DNA from 4 places in the Bradyrhizobium sp. ORS 278 genome. Region 3 is predicted to be linked to each of the others. Evidence: predicted binding sites of a transcription regulator. Region 3 holds the regulator's gene; each other region holds the start of a gene.
The links. The regulator LexA, encoded in region 3, represses DNA repair genes until DNA is damaged. The targets are predictions, from matches to a motif close to TGTTCNNNNTGTGTTCNG.
Positions count from the first base shown of each region.

Region 1 (5,518 bases), 3.4 Mb from region 3:
TTGCCGGCGAGATTGAGCAGCACCTGGCGCAGGCGCGCGGCGTCGCCGGTCACCCAGGTCGGCAGCCGCTCGTCCATGTAGGCCGCGATTTCCAGCTGCTTGGCTTGCGCGCGCGGCGCGAGCAGCTCGGTGATCTCCTCGATTAGCGCGGCAAGCGAGAACGGCTGCGCCTCCAGCGCCAGCTTGCCGGCCTCGATCTTGGAATAATCGAGCAGCTCGTTGATCAGCGACATCAGCGCCTCGCCTGATGCGCGCACCGCCTTGGCGTAGGTCGTCTGCTCCGGCGTCAGCGGCGTCTCGAGCAGCAGCCCGCCCATGCCAAGGATTCCGTTCAGCGGCGTGCGGATCTCGTGGCTGGCCATCGCCAGGAAGCGCGACTTGGCCCGATTGGCCGCATTGGCCTGGTCGCGCGCATCCGCCAGCGCCCGCTCGGTCTCGGTGCGGTCGGTCACGTCGCGGCCGACACATTGCAGCACGGCCGGGTGGCCGGCATCGGAGCGCACCAGCGCCTCGCGCCAGGCGATCCAGCGCGGCCCGATCGCGCTCTCGATGCGCTGGTCGTGGACGCGCGTGCCGCTCGGCTCCAGGGCGCTGTCGCCCTGCTCGATCAGTGCGAAGGCGAATTTGCTGCCGACCAGGTTCTCGCGATCGAGGCCTGCCATCTGGCAATAGGCGTCGTTGACGAACACGATGGTGCCGTCCTGCTCACGCATGACGATGAGATCGCCCTGCTGCTCGAACAGATTGCGCGCGCGCTGCTCGGCTTCCTGCAGCTCCCAGTTCCGGTCCGCCAGCACCTCGTTGTGGAGCGCGATCTTGTGCAGCTTCTTATGGACGAAGCGCAGCCGCATGCTGAGCGTGGCGAGGCCGACGCAGGCCAGCGCGAACAGGAAGCTGGCGCCGATCGCGAAGGCATGCGGGTTGTAGCCGGAGTGCTCGGAGATGCTGGCCTTGATGAAGCCGTAGGCGCCGCCGAAACCGGCGGAGAAGATCATCAGCGAGCGCAGGATGGTGAAGACGAGCTGATGACGGCGCATGAACCGGCGCAGATGCAACCTGATGCGAAGTCCCTGTCCCATCGTTCCTCCCCAGAGATTGCGATTCCCAATGTCCTGGCCGCCGCGCATCATGCCGCGCCGGGTCTTGCGGAGACTTTCAAAGCTCATGCAGGCGCGTCCTGGCGGTGCAGAGATGGTGAACCGGGCGTTAGCCCGGCTCACAGCACCGGATTGGCCGGCGATGTCGGGTGGTTCCGAGCCGCCACGAGCAATGCCGCGGCCTGCTCGGCGGTCACGCGGCTCGAGCGGACATAGATGCGATAATCGGCGGGACCATCGGCCGCGTCGTCACGAATGAGATAGATCAGCGGCGCATCCGGATGTGGATCGGCCGCCGTTGCCACGACCTGCGTGGCCGAGGTCATGCCGCAGCCCCGATCCTCGTTGCCGGGCGCATCGTCGACCAGGACGAGATCCGCTGCATCGGGACTGTCGGTCAACGCGACCCGGACCGTGGCCAGCGCCGGGTCCTCGGTGAAGTCGACATGAAGATCGGCATGATACGGCGCCTCACCAAGCGCGACGCCGTCAGCGCCGACGGCAATGCAGGGCTGCGGGGAGGGCGCCAGTTCGATTCTGGCAAAGACCGCGGCTGCGATCAGCGGCACGGCCGACACGAGGACCTTGAAACGCAACATGACACGCACCGACACGACAGGCCTGATGATGACAACGCGGCCTTATGGTTGTCGGAGCGTAAAGAGAAGTCGTTACCAGAGCGTTGAGGCGGACGGCATTGAGGTCACGCGGCGTGCCGATTGTCCTCGGCGAGCGCCCGATATGACAGCGCCTCCGCCAGATGCAGCCGGCCGATCGCCTCAGCATGGTCGAGATCGGCCAGCGTGCGCGCGACGCGCAGCACGCGATGATAGCCGCGGGCGGACAGGCGCATCGTTTCGGCGGCTTCGCGCAGCAGCTTCTGGCCCGGCGCGTCGAGCTTGGCGATGTCGTCGAGCACGGCGGCGGGCGCCTCGGCGTTGGTCCTGATGTGCGGCAGACCGGCCTTGACGTAGCGTTCGCGCTGCCGGTCGCGGGCGGCGGCGACACGGGCGGCGACCTCGGCGGAGCCCTCCTTGGCCGGCGGCAGGATCAGGTCGGCGGCGCTGACGGCGGGCACCTCGATGCGCAGATCGATGCGGTCCATCAGCGGGCCGGAGATGCGGGTCTGATAGTCGGCCGTGCAGCGGTCGATGCGGCCGCGCTTGCAGGCATAGCCGGGCTCGAACGCATTGCCGCAACGGCACGGATTCATCGCCGCGACCAGCATGAAGCGGGCAGGGTAGGTGACGCGGTGGTTGGCGCGCGAGATCGAGACCTCGCCGTTCTCCAGCGGCTGGCGCAGCGAATCCAAGACGCGCGGATCGAACTCCGGCAGCTCGTCGAGAAACAGCACGCCGTGATGCGCCAGCGAGATCTCGCCCGGCCGCGCCCGCAGGCCGCCGCCGGTCAGCGCCGCCATGCTCGCGGAGTGATGCGGGCTGCGGAACGGCCGCCGGTTGGTGAGCGCGCCGCCGTCGATCTCGCCGGCGACGGATGCGATCATCGAGACTTCCAAGAGCTCCGCCGGCGACAGCGGCGGCAGGATCGATGGCAGCCTCGCCGCCAGCATCGACTTGCCCGCGCCGGGCGACCCGATCATCAGGAGATGGTGACCCCCTGCCGCGGCGATCTCCAGCGCGCGCTTGCCGCTCTCCTGACCCTTGATGTCGCGCAGGTCGAGCAGGCTCGCCGGCGCTTCCTGGATTTTCGGCTGCGGCCGCGACAGCACCTGCGTGCCCTTGAAGTGATTGGCGATCTGGATCAGCGAATTCGCTGCGATGATCTGCAGATCGGGGCTGGCCCACGCCGCCTCGGCGCCGCAGCCGGCCGGGCAGATCAAGCCTTCCTCACGCGAATTGGCGCCGATTGCCGCCGGCAGGACCCCTGCGACCGGCGCGATCGAGCCGTCGAGCCCGAGCTCGCCAAGCACGGTGAATCCGCTGAGCGCATCCGGCGGAATCGCGCCGATCGCGGCCATCAGCCCGAGCGCGATCGGCAGATCATAATGGCTGCCTTCCTTGGGCACGTCGGCCGGCGCCAGATTGACGGTGATGCGCCGCGCCGGCAGCGCGAGGCCCGAAGCGATCAGCGCCGAGCGCACCCGCTCGCGCGCTTCGGAGACGGCCTTGTCCGGCAGCCCGACGATCGCAAACGCCGGCAATCCCGGCGCGACCTGGACCTGCACGTCGACCGCGCGAGCCTCGATCCCCTCGAACGCGACAGTGGAAACGCGCTGAACCATGGGTGCCCCCCGATCGAGAGGCTAGCGGAAGCCAGTGGTGCGCGCAAGAACAATCCAGGAACATCAGCGCCGGCACCGAGACGTTCCATTAACGACGGCTTGCTGTACCTCTGTTCCCACCAACGGGCTTAACGCCCCTTTAGTCCGGCCCTCGCATTCTTTCGCAAATTGATCATGGACCCGCGCTCCGCCACAGCTGGCGGGCGCCGTGAAAGAGAGATCTGCGATGCCCCTTCCGGCAGCTGCCGCCAAGACGCAAGCGGGCGAGGCGCGGACCGTATCCGAGCTCGCCACCGAAATGTTGCGCCGGACCACGGCGCTCTTCCTCGCCGGCCCGCGGCCCGCCGCCGACGAGCAGCTCGATCTTTACGATCAGATGTTCGCCCGGCTGATGCCGCAGGTCGCGACCGAGGTGCTGGCAGAGCTGAGCACGGCGCTCGCCGTTGTCGAGCGCGCGCCTTACGCGACTGTGCGGCTGCTGGCGGTGCATCCCGAATTACGGGTTGCCGGGCCGGTGCTGGCCAAGGCGGCGGTGCTGACCGAGCGCGACCTCGCCGAGTTCATCCGCGCTTCGAGCCCGGCGCATCTGGTGGCGGTCGCCAGCCGCCGGGGCATCGGCGACGCGCTCACCGCGCAGTTGATCGCGCGCGGCTTCCCGCCGGTGCGCATGGCGCTGGCGCAGAATCTCACCGCAAAACTGTCCGAGGACAGCTATCGCAGCCTGTTCAAGGTCGCCGAGCGCGACGAGGATCTCGCCGAGAAGCTCGCGCTGCGCACCGATCTGCCGGCCAAGCTGTCGCGCGCCTTTGTCGCCGCGGCGAGCGAAGCCGCCCGCGCCCGCTTCATCAAGGCGGCGCCGCCGGCGACCCGCGCTACGCTGCAGGCCGCCCCGACGCGCTCCGCCGCCGCGGCGATGCGGGCGATGTGGGACTACGAGCCTGTGAAGGCCGAGGTTGCCGCGCTCAACCGCACCGGCAAGCTCGGTGACTCCGCCGTCAACCGCTTCTGCGTCACCGGCGATTTTCCCGCCGTCATCGCGGCGTTGGCGCTGCTTTGCGTGATCCCGATCGAGACGGTCGAATCGCTGCTGGACGAGAGCCGCATGATGGATCTCTTGCTGGCCTGCAAGGCGGCACGGCTGAGCTGGGCGACCACCGGCATGATCCTGAAGGCGCGTCCGGGGTGCGACGCGATCGCGGCCGAGGATTTCGAGGAGGCGCGCAAGCGCTTCGAGAAGCTCGTGCTGTCGGAGGCGCAGTGGAAGGTGCGCGGCCTGCAGACGAGCTGACCCGCGCGCCGAGGCAGCGGTCGCTCAGCCCGGCGGCGTCGCGTAGTTGGTGAAGTCGATCTTGAACATCGCCGGATCGAGCTTCTTGGTGGTGTCGAGATTATAGACCGCGATCGTGGTGTCGTAGCCCTGCGGGTCGGTCACGGTCCACTGCTTGAGCTGGCCGTCCTTGGCGCCGAGCATCAGCATCAGCCGGCTGGTGCCAATCAGCGCTTGCTTCTCCTCGATCGTGATCGTGACGTAGAGCTCGTCCGCGGTGACCGCGATCACGTTGGTGTCCTTGAGCAGGTCGATGCGGTCGGACAACAGGTAGCGCAGCGGCGTCTGCGACAGCGGATAGACATCCTGAGTGGCGAGCTTGCGGTCGCGCACCACCAGCGACGAGCCGTCGGCGATGATGTCGATCGGCGTCGGCGGCTCGTATTCGAAGCGCACCTTTCCGGGCTTCTGGATGTAGAAATCGCCCTTGGTCTTGCTGCCGTCGGGACCGACCTGGACGAAATTCCCGACCAGCGTCTGCAGCGACGACAGATAGGCACTGACCTTGGCCGCGACCGCCTTCTGGTTGGCGTCGAACGAGGTGAAGATGCTCGCCGGCACGTTGCGCCGGGGGTCGGGGATGATCGGGTTGGGCGGCGTGGTTTGAACGGTTGCGGGCGGCTGGCCGCGCTGCTGGTCCGAGGCGTTGAGCTGGCCGCCGCTCTTCTGGGCGGCCTTGGGCGCCGGCGTGGTCTGGGCGGTGGCGTGGCCGGCGACGCTGGTCAGGGCGCAGGCCGCAACGGCGCAGGCCACGAGTCGGGCCGTCGTGCGGCGGCCGCGCGGGAGCGAAAAGGGGCTGTTCGAGAAGGAGCTTTTCAAAACGACGTCCTGATTTCTACGCGTTTCTATCGT
Region 1 covers NC_009445.1:231,391-236,908, forward strand. Annotated here, with positions in the region: gene BRADO_RS01055 (ATP-binding protein) at 1-1,079, opposite strand, end outside; gene BRADO_RS01060 (hypothetical protein) at 1,217-1,696, opposite strand; gene BRADO_RS01065 (YifB family Mg chelatase-like AAA ATPase) at 1,801-3,339, opposite strand; gene BRADO_RS01070 (DUF2336 domain-containing protein) at 3,566-4,627, shown strand; gene BRADO_RS01075 (outer membrane lipoprotein carrier protein LolA) at 4,652-5,419, opposite strand.
Region 1: the regulator LexA is predicted to act here: its motif matches at 3,385-3,402, upstream of BRADO_RS01065 (YifB family Mg chelatase-like AAA ATPase).

Region 2 (5,518 bases), 870 kb from region 3:
CGATCCTCAACGCCAACTACGTCGCGGCGCGGCTCGATGCGCATTTCCCGGTGCTCTACCGCAACGAGCGTGGCCGCATCGCGCATGAATGCATTATCGATCCCAGGCTGCTGAAGCAGACCAGCGGCGTCACCGTCGACGACATCGCCAAGCGGCTGATCGACTACGGCTTCCATGCGCCGACCATGAGCTTCCCGGTCGCCGGCACCTTGATGATCGAGCCGACCGAGTCGGAATCCAAGGCCGAACTCGACCGCTTCTGCGACGCCATGATCGCGATCCGCAAGGAGATCGCCGAGGTCGAGCAGGGCCGCTTCACCATCGAGGCCTCGCCGCTGCGCCATGCGCCGCACACGGTGCACGACATCGCCGATGACGAATGGAGCCGCGCCTATCGCCGCAGCGAGGGCTGCTTCCCGGCGGGCAGCTCGCGCACCGACAAATATTGGTGCCCGGTCGGCCGCGTCGACAACGTCTATGGCGACCGTAACCTGGTGTGCTCGTGCCCGCCGGTCGAGGACTACGCGCAGGCTGCGGAGTGAGACCGCCGGCTCTCAAGGTCGCTTGAAAATCGGAAGCCGGGTGCATCACACCCGGCTTTCAGTTTGCTGAAAAGATCCGTCCCGCAGTCGCTCCAACGAAAACGGGCGCCGCAGTCAACCGACCGGCGCCCGCTCCGCTTTGGCTTTCGGATCGCCCGCGAGCCCTACTCCTCCGCCGGCTCCTCTCCGTCGGCGTCGCGCTCGGCGGCGCCGGCCAGGATCTGCTCGGCGATCAGGCCGGAATTCTGGCGAATGGCCGCCTCGATCTTGGCGGTCATGTCGGGGTTCGCCTTCAGGAACGATTTCGAATTCTCACGCCCCTGCCCGAGCCGCTGGCTGTCATAAGAGAACCAGGCACCCGACTTCTCGACGATCCCGGCCTTGACGCCGAGATCGAGGATCTCGCCCATCTTGGACACGCCCTCGCCATACATGATGTCGAACTCGACCTGCTTGAACGGCGGCGCCAGCTTGTTCTTGACGACCTTGACGCGGGTGGTGTTGCCGATCACCTCGTCGCGCTCCTTGATCGCGCCGATGCGGCGGATGTCGAGGCGCACCGAAGCATAGAACTTCAGCGCGTTGCCGCCCGTGGTGGTCTCGGGCGAGCCGTACATCACGCCGATCTTCATGCGGATCTGGTTGATGAAGATGACCATCGTGTTGGACTTGTTGATCGAGGCCGTCAGCTTGCGCAGCGCCTGGCTCATCAATCGCGCCTGCAGGCCGGGCAGCGACTCGCCCATCTCACCCTCGAGCTCGGCCTTCGGGACCAGCGCCGCCACCGAGTCGACGACCAGCACGTCAACGGCACCGGAGCGGACCAGCGTGTCGCAGATCTCCAGCGCCTGCTCGCCGGTGTCCGGCTGCGAGATCAGGAGCTCATCGATGTTGACCCCCAGCTTGCGCGCATAGACCGGATCGAGCGCATGCTCGGCATCGATGAACGCGCAGATGCCGCCCTTCTTCTGCGCCTCCGCCACTGTATGCAGTGCCAGCGTCGTCTTGCCCGACGATTCAGGCCCGTAGATCTCGACGATGCGCCCCTTCGGCAGGCCGCCGATCCCCAGCGCGATGTCCAGCCCGAGAGAGCCCGTCGACACTGTCTCGACGTCCATCGAGCGGTCGTTCTTGCCGAGCTTCATCACCGAGCCCTTGCCGAACTGACGCTCGATCTGGGACAGCGCTGCCGAGAGCGCCTTACTCTTATCCATGGAGGAACCTTCGACGATACGCAGGGCGGTGGCGGACATTGGCGCTCCTTATGGCGGGGATTCGCGGGATGGACAAATGGTTAACGAGGGCGGGCAACAATCTTGAGGTGAATGTACCTGATCTGTTCTTTGTTCGCAATATGTTCTTTCGCCCATTGGCGACTTCAGAACCTCCGGCTGTCGATGCAGATCTCGGTGGCCGACGAGGCCCCACGAGCAGCCGCGCCACCCTCAGAAAACTCGCGAAGTCACGGATCGCGAGCGCCGCGGGATGACAGACAATGGTGCGGATGGCGCTGCAGCTCTTTCCTCGAATGCGACGACTCGGCCTCTACCAGAAATTGTAGATGCGCCGGACGCTTGCCACGCCTTTCCCGTCGTGTATCCGGAGAGAGCGATCCGCTGCTCGCGAGAACCTCATGACACCTCACTCGAATCACGCCGTCACCCTGTGGCGCCCCGTCGGGCCGTAGGAAATCGCCTTGATCCAGGCGACGGGCATGCGCGCGTTTCCGCCGCGCCTGCCCGAACAGCCGATCTTCTATCCGGTTCTCACCGAGGACTACGCGGTGAAGATCGCGCGCGACTGGAACGTGCCGGCCAGTGGCAGCGGTCATGTCCTGCGCTTTCAAGTCCGAAGAGAGTTCATCGACCGCTATGAGGTCCGCGAGGCCGGCGGCCGCGATCATCGCGAGTACTGGATTCCGAGCGAGGACCTCGCGGAGTTCAACGCGGCCATCGTCGGCACCATCGCGCTCGTCAAAAGTTTTCCATGAAACAACCGGACTTCCGCTGACGTCCGAACACCGCACGCCCGTGGTTCTCCTGAGAGGAACGAAGTTCCTGCGCGCCTTCTGCTTTTGTTCGGCTCATCGATTGAGCAGGCGCTTGAATTTGGTGCAGCTTCGGACCGCACCAGTCGGTTCCATCTTTGATCTACGTCGAGTTGAGTTTGCTGTGAGTTCAACGCCAGACCGTTGCCGGGACTCTTCTTGTCAGGCGAGGATGTCGAGGATTGAACTCCTGTTTGCTGCGACGACACGAGATCATGGCATGGCCGGTTTCACCTCCTCTATCGCCGCAGGAGCAAGCCGTCACCTGCAGCAGAGGATGATGGACGACATGTGACCCGAAGGGCGCGGCCAATCCGATGTGTTCGGATGTCGGCAGCGATGTCATCCCAACTGCGCGCGACAACCGTTTCTTTCGCAAAAGGAGCTGTTGGAACTGAGCTCATGCATCTCGAGTAGCGGTCTTACATTCGAGCACAACAATCGTTGTCATAAACTTTTGGTTGTGGTAGCAAAACACGTATTGAACATGACAGCGAATTTTAAATGGCCCCGGATTTGTTTGTTCGTGTTCGATTTCGTGCGGCGCATGTCGAACAGTTTACTCGTTCGATAGCGTTGTTTTGTCCTTCCAGGTATCCGGAGGGAGCATCTGCGATACCACCGGCAGGCTCGTCGAACGTCGGCGCACGGCCCTGAAACCATCCGCGCCAAAGAAAGCCTTGGACCCAGGTCAGGTCCAAGGCTTTTGACGCTGGGCGAGCACTGGCGACGCCTACCGCGTCGCAATCGCGCCGGCGCGGACCTCCGATCTACGCTAGGCGCGCTTCGCCGTTCTAAGTGCCGAACTCGGCAACCTTGATTTGACGCAAGGCGCGCATGCCAGTGCGCGAGTAAGTTGATCACGTCACTGCCGAACTGCCCTGGTCGGGAAGCTGCGACGCTGACCTCGAGCCTCGGATCAGCGATCCGAGGCTCACGCGTCGGCCGCATATGTGTCGGCGCACTGCTGAAAATGCCGCGTCTTTGATGGCGGCCAACTAACAGCGGCCCTTTATCGAGCGCCGCGAGCGACCGTATTTTACCGGAATTGATCCAAGCGGCGTTTGCGCCTCCATTTGCGTTGCGTACATCAAACCCAGCGGCCTGGGGCGGTCAGGGCTCACCGGTTTTGGCAATGCCGCTCTATTTCTTTCGTATCCGTAACGGCCACTTCTCAGGCGCGTCCGAGTATGGGACTGAATGCGCCGATCGCAATGCAGCGTGGAAAGAGATGACCACGGTCTGCGCCGACATGGCCAGCAGCATCTCGCGCAAGCTCGCCGAAAACTCTGAGTGGCAGATGGAGTTGCTCGACGAGACCCGGCAACCGGTGTTTCGCATCCGGATCGTCGCTGAGTCGCTGGATCAGGCCTGACACCAGCTTGCCCCCACATCCCTCGCCGATTCTGGATTGCGCTCCCGCCATCCGGCAATCCCGGCTTGCCGAGATGGGTGCGACTGCCTGTCATTTCGGCATGCGTACTTGATCCAGATCAAGTAGCCAGTTCCAATCCTGCCTGAAACTTAAATCTGTATGGGTAATCTGATCTTCAAATGTCCGCGAACCGGCATGAACGTGCAGCATTGGCTTGAAGAGCCGAAGCCGGGCGATCCCGCATGCGCCTATGAAACGGTCGTGTGCAAGGCCTGTACGCGGCTTCACTTCATCAACCGCGACACCCGCAAACTGCTCGGCGAGAGGGAGTGAGCGGCTGACCGCACGGATCAGTCAGCGCTCGGGAGTCGCCGCATCGTGAACTCGATCGCGCCGTCGGGAAGCTCGCGCCAGCTTTCGACCGCGCTCATATAGCCAGCCTTGGGATAGCGGGTCAGATAATCGCGGGCCTTGGCGCGCGCCTCTTCCCGAGGCAGCGTGAACGTGTCGCGCACGTAGCCATCATGCACACGGCTGTCTTCGTTCCGGCGCCGGGCCGCCATCCGGCTGGCAATGTCTCGCGGGCGCAACCCCATCGACGAACTCCAACGCGTTACACCCCGTCAATATAGACGAGGCCGCGCGGAATCCGAGTCATCATGCGGGCCGGACCGGGTTAAACGGCCTGCCCCGGGGATCAGTTGGTGCTGGCGCCCGTTTTGGGCTTCTTGGCCGCCGTGGTCTTGACCGGAGGCGTCGTCTTCGGCTGTTCCGCACTGCGCACATTGCCCCAGGGATCGGAACTGGCCTTGGCGTCCGGGATCTTGCGGATGGTTTCCTTGTAGGCCTTCTCGCGCTCGACTTCCGCCTCTTTTTCCTCGGGAGTCTTGGCTGGACCATCCGCGAGCAGGTTGACGTTCGGCATCTGGGCTCGCGCAGGCACGCCCCAGGCCCAGCTGGTCAGCAAGGCGACCGCCATCGTCACGATCAGCTTCTTCATCGGCTACTCCCCGGTATCCGTCGCCTTATACCATTGCCGTGCCAGGCGCCAAGGGTGGATCGGCGCGTCATCCGCCGTGTCTTGGCGTCGCGCTTCGATGATCTCGCGCCGTCGCGCCGGACTGTCACCCGAACGGCTTTCATCATAGGATTCGAACTCCGGCCTTTTCAAGCCGCAGGCCGGTGGCCATGGGATAGCTGCCCCATTCGGAGTGGCCCGGCTGACGCCCGCTAAGAGCATAAAGATACGGACTGGGAGGACCTCGCGCGTGCAGAACGACACCCCTGATTTCACCATCGACCAGGCGCGACGCATCCTCGACGACGTGTTTGCCCCCTGGATCAGGGATCTTGCCCTGACCGTCCAGGACATCACGCCATCGGCGCAAGGCGAGCCCGGGGCCATCCTGCGCATGCCGTTTTCATCCCGGCTGTGCCGCGACAATGGCGTGGTCTGCGGCCAGGCGCTGATGGCCTTCGCCGACACCGCGATGGTGATAGCGATGGTGACCGCGAGCGGAGGCTACCGGCCGATGACCACCGTCGATCAGACCA
Region 2 covers NC_009445.1:5,182,861-5,188,378, forward strand. Annotated here, with positions in the region: gene gcvP (aminomethyl-transferring glycine dehydrogenase) at 1-542, shown strand, start outside; gene recA (recombinase RecA) at 707-1,795, opposite strand; gene BRADO_RS23170 (hypothetical protein) at 2,239-2,532, shown strand; gene BRADO_RS23175 (hypothetical protein) at 3,725-3,964, shown strand; gene BRADO_RS35490 (hypothetical protein) at 4,124-4,297, shown strand; gene BRADO_RS23180 (hypothetical protein) at 4,315-4,560, opposite strand; gene BRADO_RS23185 (hypothetical protein) at 4,662-4,964, opposite strand; gene BRADO_RS23190 (PaaI family thioesterase) at 5,233-5,518, shown strand, end outside.
Region 2: the regulator LexA is predicted to act here: its motif matches at 1,887-1,904, upstream of recA (recombinase RecA).

Region 3 (5,518 bases):
TGAGCGGCGTCGCGCATCTGCCGAGCCTTGAGCGGCCTGCGGAGGTCACCGACCGTATAACGGCGTTTCTCGCTGGATTGTGAGCTCGCGGACCACGGGGCACGATCAGCCGCTGCCGAAAAGCGCGCGGCGGCCTGGGCCCTTGGCCACGCCATGCGCGTTCGGCTAGAAGGCGATTCCTGTTTTCGTCCTGCTGTTCGAAGGAACTCTCATGGCGCTGATGCCGGTCTCCGATGCATTGTCCGCGGTGCTCGCCGGCGCCGAGCCGCTCGCCGAGGAATTTGTGGCGCTGGACGACGCGTTTCACCGGGTTCTGGCGCGGGATCTCGCGGCGCTGCGGACGCAGCCTCCGGAGGCGATGTCGGCCATGGACGGTTACGCGCTGCGCGCAGCCGATGCCACGGCCAAGGCGCGGCTGAAGGTGATCGGCGAGGTCGCGGCGGGGCGGCCGTTCGATCGACTCGTCGGCCCCGGCGAGGCAGCGCGCATCTTCACCGGCGGCGTGGTGCCCGAGGGCGCCGACGCGGTCGTGATCCAGGAGGACACGACGGCGGACGGCAGCCACGTCGTGATCAATGAGCCGGCGATCAAGGGCCGCCACATCCGGCCCGCGGGCGTCGACTTCCATGAGGGCATGGTGCTGCTGAAGGCCGGCCGCCGGCTCAGCGACCGCGACCTGTCGCTCGCGGCCAGCATGAATTATCCGACGTTGCCGGTACGGCGCCGGCCCAAGGTTGCTCTGCTCGCGACCGGCGACGAGCTGGTGATGCCGGGCTCGACGCCCGGCCCTGGCCAGATCGTCTATTCGAACGGCTACGGCCTGCGCGCGCTGATGCGCAGCGAGGGCGCCCAGCCGATCGACCTCGGCATCGCCGCAGATACGCTGGAGGCCACGGTCGCCGGGATCCGCCGGTCGCGCGATGCGGAGGCCGATATCCTGGTGACGACCGGGGGCGCCTCGGTCGGCGATCACGACCTGGTCAAGCAGGCGCTCGACGCCGAGGGCGTCGAAATGGCGTTCTGGAAGATCGCGATGCGGCCGGGCAAGCCGATGATGCATGGCCGTCTCGGCGGCATGCGCGTGATCGGCCTGCCGGGCAATCCGGTGTCATCCTACGTCTGCGCCGTGCTGTTTCTGGTGCCACTGATTCGCAGCCTGCTCGGTCGCGAGGCGCAGCTGCCGCGCGAGACCGCCCTGCTCGGCCGCGAGCTCGGGGCCAATGATTCGCGCGAGGATTATTTGCGCGCACAGCTCGACATCCGCGCGGACGGCGTGCTGGTCGCGACGCCGGTGACGCAGCAGGACTCGTCGCTGCTCGGGAATCTCGCGCTGTCGCAGGCGCTGGTCATCCGTCCGGCGTTCGCGCCGAAGGCTGCAGCCGGAAGCCCCTGCGAGATCCTCCGCCTGCCGCTTTGAGCCAATTTCCCCGGCAAAGCCCGGTCTGTTCACCCTATTTTTAGGATTGCGGAACACACATCGAACATATAGTGTTCGTTCATGATTTGTTTTTAGTATGTTGCGGGCGAATGCGATCGTCCGAGTCCCGTTCGCTCTTCGACACTGGTCTTGGGAGCATCACTGGTCTTGGGAGCATCGTGCGGGACTCGAACGACATCAAACCGGGGACAAGGTCGAGATGCTGACGCGCAAACAGTACGAACTTCTGCGGTTCATCAACGAGCGGCTGAAGGAAGCCGGCGTGCCGCCGTCCTTCGACGAGATGAAGGATGCGCTCGACCTGCGTTCGAAGTCCGGCATCCATCGTCTGATCACGGCGCTGGAGGAGCGCGGCTTCATCCGCCGGCTGCCGAACCGCGCCCGCGCCATCGAGGTGATCAAGCTGCCTGAGCTGTCTCAGGCGGCCGGCAATCGCCGCGGCTTCACGCCGTCGGTGATCGAAGGCAATCTCGGCAAGGTCCGCACCTCGACGCCGGCGCTGGAGGATGGCGAGCGTCCGGTAGCGGTGCCGGTGATGGGCCGAATTGCCGCGGGCACGCCGATCGAGGCGCTGCAGACCCGCAGCCACACCATCAGCGTGCCGGCCGACATGCTCGGCAATGGCGATCACTACGCGCTCGAGGTGCGCGGCGATTCGATGGTCGATGCCGGCATCCTCGATGGCGACATGGCGCTGATCCAGCGCAACGAGACCGCGGACACCGGCGACATCGTCGTGGCGCTGATCGACGACGAGGAGGCGACCTTGAAGCGCTTCCGCCGCCGCGGCGCCTCGATCGCGCTGGAGCCGGCCAACACCGCCTATGAGGTGCGCATCCTGCCGCCCAACCGGGTCAAGATCCAGGGCAAGCTGGTCGGACTCTATCGCAAGTACTGATTGCGCGTGCTCCGCGGTCGCGGTGATGCATCGCGATCGCAGCACGGGCTGCTCAATCGATCGGCGGCGCGACGACACGCTGCGTGCGCCGCTCAAAAACAAGTCACGCGCGAGCGCACCTCATGATGTGCAGCGCGGCACGCTCAAACGCTTGTGATCGTCAGCGGCTGCACGCGGCGAAGATCAGCGCAGAAATGCCGCGAAGCGCGCGCTAACATCTCTCCGATGTCCACTCTGATAGAGGCCTGCGCCTGTCCGGGGGGAGCGCGGGTCGGCTATCTCTGAACGAGGAGCGATCCGATGTGTGACTACAGCCTCCATGCCGTTGCCTCCCGTCCCGCCAAAGTCGGCGAGACGCTGATCTCGACGACGTTCCGCGGCACCGCGACCCGCGGCTTCGCGCTCGAAAGCGAGCCGACCGTTGCGGTGTGCATGCTCCCTGGCACCGAGCTCGCCTTCGCCGAGGACGTCCGCTACGACAGCCGCTGGCTGTGGACGCGGACCATTCGGGAGCGCGTCGCCAAGTTCAACACCATCGAGAAGCACATCCCTGATCGTCATCACGACGCGATCGAGTTCGCCGACGGCCGTCATGTGCTGGTGACGCAGCTCTGCGAAGGCCAGCGGGTTACCGTGCTGCAACTGCCGGTCAGCAAGCAGCCCGGCGAGCGCCGCCCCGAGATCGCAACGGAGACGCCGGCGCAACAGCCGACACCGATCCGCCGCATCAGCATTACCTGACGCATCGGATCGAGCCCTCGCGTCCTCGCATCGGATCGCCTCCAGGCGCTGCAATCCCGGACCAGCCAAGGCCGGCCTGCGGATTGCAGCGTCTCCGCTGTTCCAGATGCCAGTTGGATGCCATGCGTATCGGCTTGAAGCGACCGATCTGAACCGGCTCGTCCGGACTAATTAGTCGTCTCCGCCCTGCTCCGTCTCCGGCGGTGTCGCATCCTGCGCTCGCGGTCCCGGCGTGCGCGGAGTCAACGTGGTCTCGAACTCCCCGGCCTCAGCGGGCGCCGGCCACCACGGGCGGTCGGTGCCGTCGGCCCGCACGGGCACGACGGCGAATCCCTTGTCGCGCGCGACCAGCATCAACGCGCCCTGCTGCTGCAGGCGCGGGCGGTCGACGACAGCGGCCGCGCAGGATGATGGCGCGGCGCGCGCCGTCACCACCAGCGCCGCACGGGCGCAATCATCGGCGAGCGCATCCGCGCGCAGGGTGAGCGCAACGAGGCGGCCATCGGCCAGCGCCAGGACGCAGCCCGAATCGTCGCAGGACACGCCATGGCCGAGCGAGGAATCGGCCGGCAGCCGCGCATCGGCATCGGCGGCGAGCCACTCGCGGGTGACGAACACGTCCTTGCCGTTGCGCATCACATGCAGAAGCCCGTCGCGGCCGCGCACCGCGACCGCGCGGCCATCGCCGGAGACGAGAATGTCGGGCTGCGGCGTCGCGGCGGCCCATGCGGCCGCGATGGCGAGCACCGCCGCGCCGGACCAGCGCAGCGGCGTCCTGAGCAGGCCGATCAGGACGAGGCCGAAACTCGACACGATCAGCGGGCCGATGCCGAAGGCCGTGATGCGCCCGACCGCGCCCGGCAGCGCGGCGACCCAGCGCGTCACGGCGATCATCCAGTCGATGCCCCAGCCCATCACGGTCCACCACAAGCCATCGAGCCCGAACGGCGCAAACAGCAGGCCGAGCAGCCCGGCGGGCATCACCACCGCCGAGACCACCGGCATCGCCGCGAGGTTGGCGAGCAGGCCGTAGGGCGTGATGCGATGAAAGTGGAATGCGGCATAGGGCGTGGTGGCGAGGCCGGCGATCAGCGAGGCCAGGAGCAGCATCGAGAGCTCGCGGCCGCCCCACAGCGCGACGCGCTGCGCGGTCGAGGAATCCGGCGTCGCGAACAGTTTGGGCAGGCCGAACTGTACCAGCGCGACGAGGCCGAGGGTGGCCGCGAACGACATCTGAAAGCTCGGATGCACCAGCGCCTCCGGAGCGGCGATCAGCACGATCATGGCGGCCACAGCGAGCGTGCGGAAGGTGACGGCGCGGCGGTCGACCATGACGGCGATGAGCACCACCGCCGTCATGAAGAAGGATCTCTGCGTCGCGACCTCGGCGCCCGACAGCAACAGATAGAACGCGGCGGCCGCCAAAGCCGCGGCGGCCGCCCATTTCTTGATCGGATGGCTGACGGTCAGGCCCGGGATCAGCGCGAGCAGCGCGCGCACGGCGAAGAACACGACGCCGGCGACGACGGCCATGTGATAACCGGAGATCGACAGCACATGGCCGAGGCCGGAGATGAACATCGCGTCGTTGACGTCGGGCGTGACGGCGTCGCGTCGGCCAGTCAGAAGCGCAGTCGCAATCGCGCGCTCGTCGCCCGCAAGGCGCGCGCGGATGCGGGCGTCGATCACATCGCGCAGGTCCTGCATCGCCGCCGCATAGCGCAGGCCGACGCCGGCCGCCTGCGGCGGCGTCACGACGGTGATGGCGCCCATCACGAAGCCGGAGGCGCCGATGCCCTGGAAGAACATGTCGCGGGCAAAGTCGTAGGACCCGGGACGCACCGGCGCGAGCGGCGGCAACAGGCGTGCCTTCAGCTGCACGAAGCTGCCGACATCGGGCGCGGCGCCCTTGCGCACCGCGAGCCGGACGCGCGCAAGAGCCACGCTGCTGCGCTGACTCTCCATTGACGTCACGCGCAAAACGATGCGGTCGCTGCGCTCGCGGATATCGCGCGCCTCGACGAAGCCGGAGAGCGAGACGGAATACAGCGGTCGCGCCAGCAGCGGATGCGCCACCAGTGCCGTCTTCACGGTGGCGACGGCAAAGCCGGACGCCGTGGCTGCGATCATCACCGCCGCCGGAAACAACGGGTGCCGGCGCATGAGCACAGCGGCCGCGCCCAGCGCGAGCGCCAGGGCCACGCTCACCCACAGCAACGGCTCGTGATCGGCAGAGAAATACAGCGCGATGCCGGCGCCGAACGCGACGGGAACCCAGGGCAGCAGCCGCCCTGCCCCGGCCTCGTCGCGCGCCCAGCTCTTAAGCCTGACACCAAGGGACGATCCGATGCCGGAGCCGATTGCGGGCCAGCCGCCGGCCAGCGCGCCGCGCGGCGGCCAGACCTCGGCCATCACGCCCGCGATCCCGTGACGCCACCCCG
Region 3 covers NC_009445.1:4,310,952-4,316,469, forward strand. Annotated here, with positions in the region: gene BRADO_RS19185 (alpha/beta fold hydrolase) at 1-83, shown strand, start outside; gene glp (gephyrin-like molybdotransferase Glp) at 212-1,417, shown strand; gene lexA (transcriptional repressor LexA) at 1,638-2,336, shown strand; gene BRADO_RS19200 (hypothetical protein) at 2,637-3,077, shown strand; gene BRADO_RS19205 (ComEC/Rec2 family competence protein) at 3,249-5,518, opposite strand, start outside.

Region 4 (5,518 bases), 2.2 Mb from region 3:
CGCACGATCGCCCAGCCGATGCGCAGTACGGGCTGGCGGCCGTTGATCAGCCAGTCGAATCCGCGCGGCACCTCGGGGATCAGGCCGGGGAAGCGGCGGGTCAGCTCAGGCGGCGGGGTGCCGGCGGTGTCGGAGGCGCGCCAGACGACGATGCCGCCGGACTCGGCGAATCTGGCCGGCGTGATCCACGGCGTCCGCTGCGGCATGGCGTCGAGGAAGAGATGCGCGCGGCGGCGGCCGAGCGCGACGAGGCTGGCGAGTTGCGGATCGCCGGCAACCGCCTGCAGCCTTTGATTGGTGCGGCGCTCAAAACTTTCGACGAAGAAACGGGAGATGTCGCGCGCCGGCATCGACGTCGCGACCTCGCCATCACCGAGCAGGGGCTTCACCACGGCGCCGCCGGCGACGAGCAAAGCGGGCGCGGCGACCGCCGCCGCCCAGACCATGCGCAGCAGCCGCTGCCGGCGCAGATAGATCAGGTCGCCCGAGGCGACCACCAGAGCGAGGCCGACCAAGGTCAGCGTGACGGCAGTCCCGCCCAGCAAGGTGGGAAGCCCAAACAGGCCGGAGATGAGACTGCTGGCCAAGGCCGGCGCGATAGCGAAGCAATAGACGAAGTCGCGGGCAAGAGGCGGAACGGACCGGCGATAGATGATGGGCGCATCGGTCTCGCCGTGGCTGATCCAGCCGGCGTCGAGCAGCACGAGCAGCAGCACCGCCGAAAGCGCCAAAAGCAGCCCGCCGGCCAACGCCAGCCAGAGCCAGCCGCGCGCCGAGAGCTCGGCGAGAATGGGCAGCGCCGGAAGGCCGACGCTGTCGGAGCGCACCACGAAGATCAGATAGGGCAGAGCCAGCGCCAGCACCACGAGCAGCGCGAACAGCGGATCGAACGAGCGCAGCACGCGACGGCCCTGCGCGGTCGAGATGGCAAAACCGGCGATCAGCAACAGCAGGCCGGCGGCCGCCGGCGTGGTCAGCAGCAGCAGGCCGGCCTCGATCGACCAGGCGAACCAGGCATTGCGCCGGCCTTGTCCGAGGATTCGCCAGCTGTGCAGAAGCAGCAGCGCCCAGAGCGGCCGCGCCAGCACCTCGGGTCCGAACTCGAGGGTTGGCGCGCCGAAGGCCGTGATCGTCATGGTCAGCAGCACCGCCAGCACCGCCTGCTGGCCGCCGACGATCGTGCGCGACAACAGATAGACGACCCAGAGGCTGAGCGCCGAGCACAGCACGGCCAGCAGATAGACGCCGAAAAGATGATTGCCGGCGACGCGATAGGCGATGTCCGCCAGCCAGAACGACAGCGGCGGTCCGAGGTCGGTGCCGACCTGATATTCGCGTCCGAAGGCGATGCTGATGGCGAGCTGGCCGGGCGGGCTGCGGTAGAACAGCACGGCTGTGCCGAGCCACATCAGGGCCTGGCACAGCACCACGATGACGACGACCAGCCGCGGTCTGGCGCGGATCAGTTCGACAACCAGTGACGTGAAACGCATGAACGGCTGGATCGCTTGGCTGGATCGTTGGGACGTCGAGGAGGCCGGCCGGACCGTCCCTCATCCGCAGCGCTGTCCGACGCCCGCAATCGATACCGCACGAGGCGCACAGGACCGCCCCCGCTGCGAGGAGTGACAATTCGTGCTGGTTGGCTCTCTCAAGCTTTAAGACCGCGGCGCGGTCGAGGCAACCAGCATCAGGCTTCCAGCGAGATTTCCGTCGAGGTCACCACGGTCACCTCTGCGAACAGGTCGGGCTCGGGCACGTCGGTCCAGGGCTGATGCTTGCGACGGGCCGCGACCACCGGCGCGAACAGGCTGCGGTGATGGACCGATGGACCCAGACGATCGAGCGCGGCGAGATGCTCGGGCACCGCATAGCCCTTGTGCTGCTCGAAGCCGTAACCAGGACAATCCTGCGCCAGCGCGCACATCAGGCGATCGCGCGTCACCTTGGCGACGATCGAGGCCGCGGCGATCGACATCACCAGCCCATCGCCGCCGATCACGGCCTCACAGTTGCAGTCGACGTCGATGCGGTCGCGGCCGTCCACGAACACATGCTTCGGCGCCTCAGGCAGGGCTCTCACCGCCCGCGACAGCGCCCACAGCGACGCCCGCAGAATGTTGTCGCGATCGATTCGCGTCGGCGAGGCGTACGCGACAGCGAACGCCGAAGTCTTACAGATCTTGTCGAACAGCGCCTCGCGCTGCTCGGCGCTCAGGCGCTTCGAATCGTCGAGGCCTTTCGGGATGCGGTTGGGATCGAGAATGACGGCGGCCGCCACCACAGGGCCTGCGAGCGGACCGCGGCCTGCCTCATCGCAGCCGGCGACCGGCCAGATGCCCTGCTTGAGCAGCGCCCGCTCGCGCCGAAAGCTCGGCAGCGCCACCGCAATGACGCCCTTGCCGAGCTTGGCGCCAGCCCCGCTCGCCGCGGCCGGCTTGGCCGCACTTTTCGTCAGAGGGCTCTTCCTTGCGGCAGTGGCCGCTTTCGCCCTGCCCGGCTTGTTGGCCTGATTCCGAATCATGACGGGCATCCTGCGGATCGGTCGCCGCCGACGCAACCTGGGATCCCGCTCAATTCCCCGCTATTCAAGGCCCGCCGGCCATACTCCTTGACCCGGCGGGATTGGTAGAGGCAGGCGGCTCGACGGCTTGCCCCTCTTTCCAACCACCGGGTAGTTCCTGCGTTTTCGACCGCAACCGCCAGATGCAGATAGTCTCCAGTGACAGGCACCGGCTAACTATCGCTTCGTCCCTTGCGCTGCAAGCAGATCGTGGACGCCCGCTTCGACGCTTAGAATAAACTCAACTGCTGCCCGCCGCCCTTCGGCCGCACGAAATGATCCGTCGTCAGCTTGGTCCGTCGCTTGTTCAACCCGAGCTTTTCGCAGGCGATCTCGAACCGACGGCCGATCATCCAGGCCATCGGCCCCGTGCCCTTCATCCGCGTTCCCCATTGCGAATCGTAGTCGCGGCCGCCGCGCATGTCGCGGATGAGCGTGAAGACGTGGCGGTAGCGGTCCGGATAATGCTCGAGCAGCCATTCGCGGAACAGATCGCGCACCTCCAGCGGCAGCCGCAGCAGGACATAAGCGGCTTCCTTCACGCCGGCATGGGCGGCGGCATCGAGGATGCGCTCGATCTCGCTGTCGTTGAGCGCCGGGATGACCGGCGCCACCATGACCGTCGTTGGAATGCCGGCCTTCGACAGCGCCTGCAATGCTTCAAGTCGCTTCGAGGGCGTCGACGCCCGCGGCTCCATGGTCCGCGCCAGCTTCGGATCCAGCGTGGTCACTGATATCGCGACCTTCGCCAAGTTCTTCTTGGCCATCCGCGCCAGGATGTCGGCATCACGCATCACCAGCGCCGACTTGGTCACGATCCCGACGGGATGGCCAACCTTCTCCAGCACCTCGAGGATGCCGCGCATGATCTTCCGCTCGCGCTCGATCGGCTGATACGGATCAGTGTTGGTGCCGATCGCGATCATCCGCGGCTCATAGCCGCTGGCCGCCAGCTCCTTCTCCAGGAGCGCCGGCGCGTCGGGCTTCACGAACAGCTTGGATTCGAAATCGAGCCCCGGCGACAGGCCGAGAAAGGCGTGGGTCGGCCGCGCGAAGCAGTAGACGCAGCCATGCTCGCAGCCCCGATACGGATTGATCGAGCGATCAAAGCCGATGTCCGGCGAGTCGTTGCGGGTGATGACCTTGCGCGAGGTGTCGGTCGCGACCGTGGTCTTGAACGGCGGCAGTTCCTCGAGGCTCTGCCAGCCGTCGTCGAAGACAACACGAGCCTCCGCCTCGTAGCGGCCGCTCGCATTGGATTGTGCACCCCGGCCGCGGCGCCGGCCCCGTTCGATGGCAACCGCGAGTTCGGGAAGGTCCTGAGGACCTGAGGAAGGCGCGCCCACCGGCTCGGAGGGCACCTGGACCGGTGGGCGCTTGAGGGCATGTGAAGATGCTCGGCTCATGGCCAAGACATAGCACAAAATGAGAACATAACAAGAATAAAATAGAACGAAGGCTCAGACGCGGATCTGAGCGCGCGCAAGGTCAGCCATCACATTCCCGTTCTATCCTCAGGACGCGCTGGAACGGGATGGTGCTGCGCTACTCTCCTGTACGCTCCCGCAGGCGCGAAGCGGAAGGCAAGCGAGGTCCCATGCAGAGTTCTCCCCACCCCACCAGCCCAGCCGACGATCTCGATCTGCTCGACCGCTACTGGCGCGCCGCCAACTATCTCTCGGTGGGCCAGATCTATTTGCTCGACAACCCGCTGCTGCGCGAGCCGCTGAAGCCCGAGCACATCAAGCCGCGCCTGCTCGGCCATTGGGGCACCACGCCCGGGCTGAACTTCATCTACGCTCACCTCAACCGCGCCATCGCCGCCCAGGATCTCGACGTGATCTATGTCTGCGGCCCAGGCCATGGCGGCCCGGGCATGGTCGCCAACACCTATCTCGAAGGCAGCTACACCGAGTTCTATCCGGACATCACGCGCGATGTGGATGGCTTGCGCAAGCTGTTCCGGCAGTTCTCCTTCCCCGGCGGCATTCCGAGCCACGCGGCGCCGGAGACGCCGGGCTCGATCCACGAAGGCGGCGAGCTCGGCTACGCCCTGGTCCATGCCTATGGCGCAGCGTTCGACAATCCCGACCTGATCGTCGCCTGCGTCGTCGGCGACGGCGAAGCCGAGACTGGTCCGCTCGCCGCATCCTGGCATTCGAACAAGTTCCTGAACCCGGCGCATGACGGCGCGGTGCTGCCGATCCTGCATCTCAACGGCTACAAGATCGCCAACCCGACCGTGCTCGGCCGCATGGGCGACGCCGAGATCAAGTGCCTGTTCGAGGGCTACGGCTACGCGCCGCTGTTCGTCGCAGGCGACGAGCCCGAGGCGATGCACCGGCAGATGGCGGACGCGCTCGACGTGGCGCTCGCGAGCATCCGCTCGATCCGGCAGAACGCGCGCCAGCCGGATGCGGCGATCCAGCGCCCGCGCTGGCCGATGATCATCCTGCGCAGCCCGAAGGGCTGGACCGGACCGAAGGAGGTCGACGGCCTCAAGGTCGAAGGCTTCTGGCGCGCCCATCAGGTCCCGATCGCCAATCCGCGCGGCAAGCCGGAGCATCTCGCTTTGCTCGAAGCCTGGATGAAGAGCTATCAGCCGGAGACGCTGTTCGACGCGCAGGGCCGGCTCGTGCCGGAGCTGCAGGCGCTCGCGCCCAAGGGCCGGCGGCGCATGGGCGCCAATCCGCATGCCAATGGCGGGCTGCTCAAGCGCGAGCTGAAGCTGCCGGACTATCGCGCCTTTGCGGTCGAGGTGCGCTCACCGGGCGAGACCATCGCCGAGGCAACGCGCGAGCTCGGCAAGTTTCTGCGCGAGGTGATCACGCTGAACGCGGATCATAAGAACTTCCGCATCATGGGCCCGGACGAGACCGCCTCGAACCGGCTCGACGCAGTGTTCGAGGTCACCGAACGAGTCTGGATGGAAGGCATCGAGCCCTATGATGTCCA
Region 4 covers NC_009445.1:2,142,806-2,148,323, reverse strand. Annotated here, with positions in the region: gene BRADO_RS09485 (glycosyltransferase family 39 protein) at 1-1,493, opposite strand, end outside; gene BRADO_RS09480 (ribonuclease HII) at 1,691-2,533, opposite strand; gene BRADO_RS09475 (PA0069 family radical SAM protein) at 2,794-3,969, opposite strand; gene BRADO_RS09470 (phosphoketolase) at 4,161-5,518, shown strand, end outside.
Region 4: the regulator LexA is predicted to act here: its motif matches at 3,991-4,008, upstream of BRADO_RS09475 (PA0069 family radical SAM protein).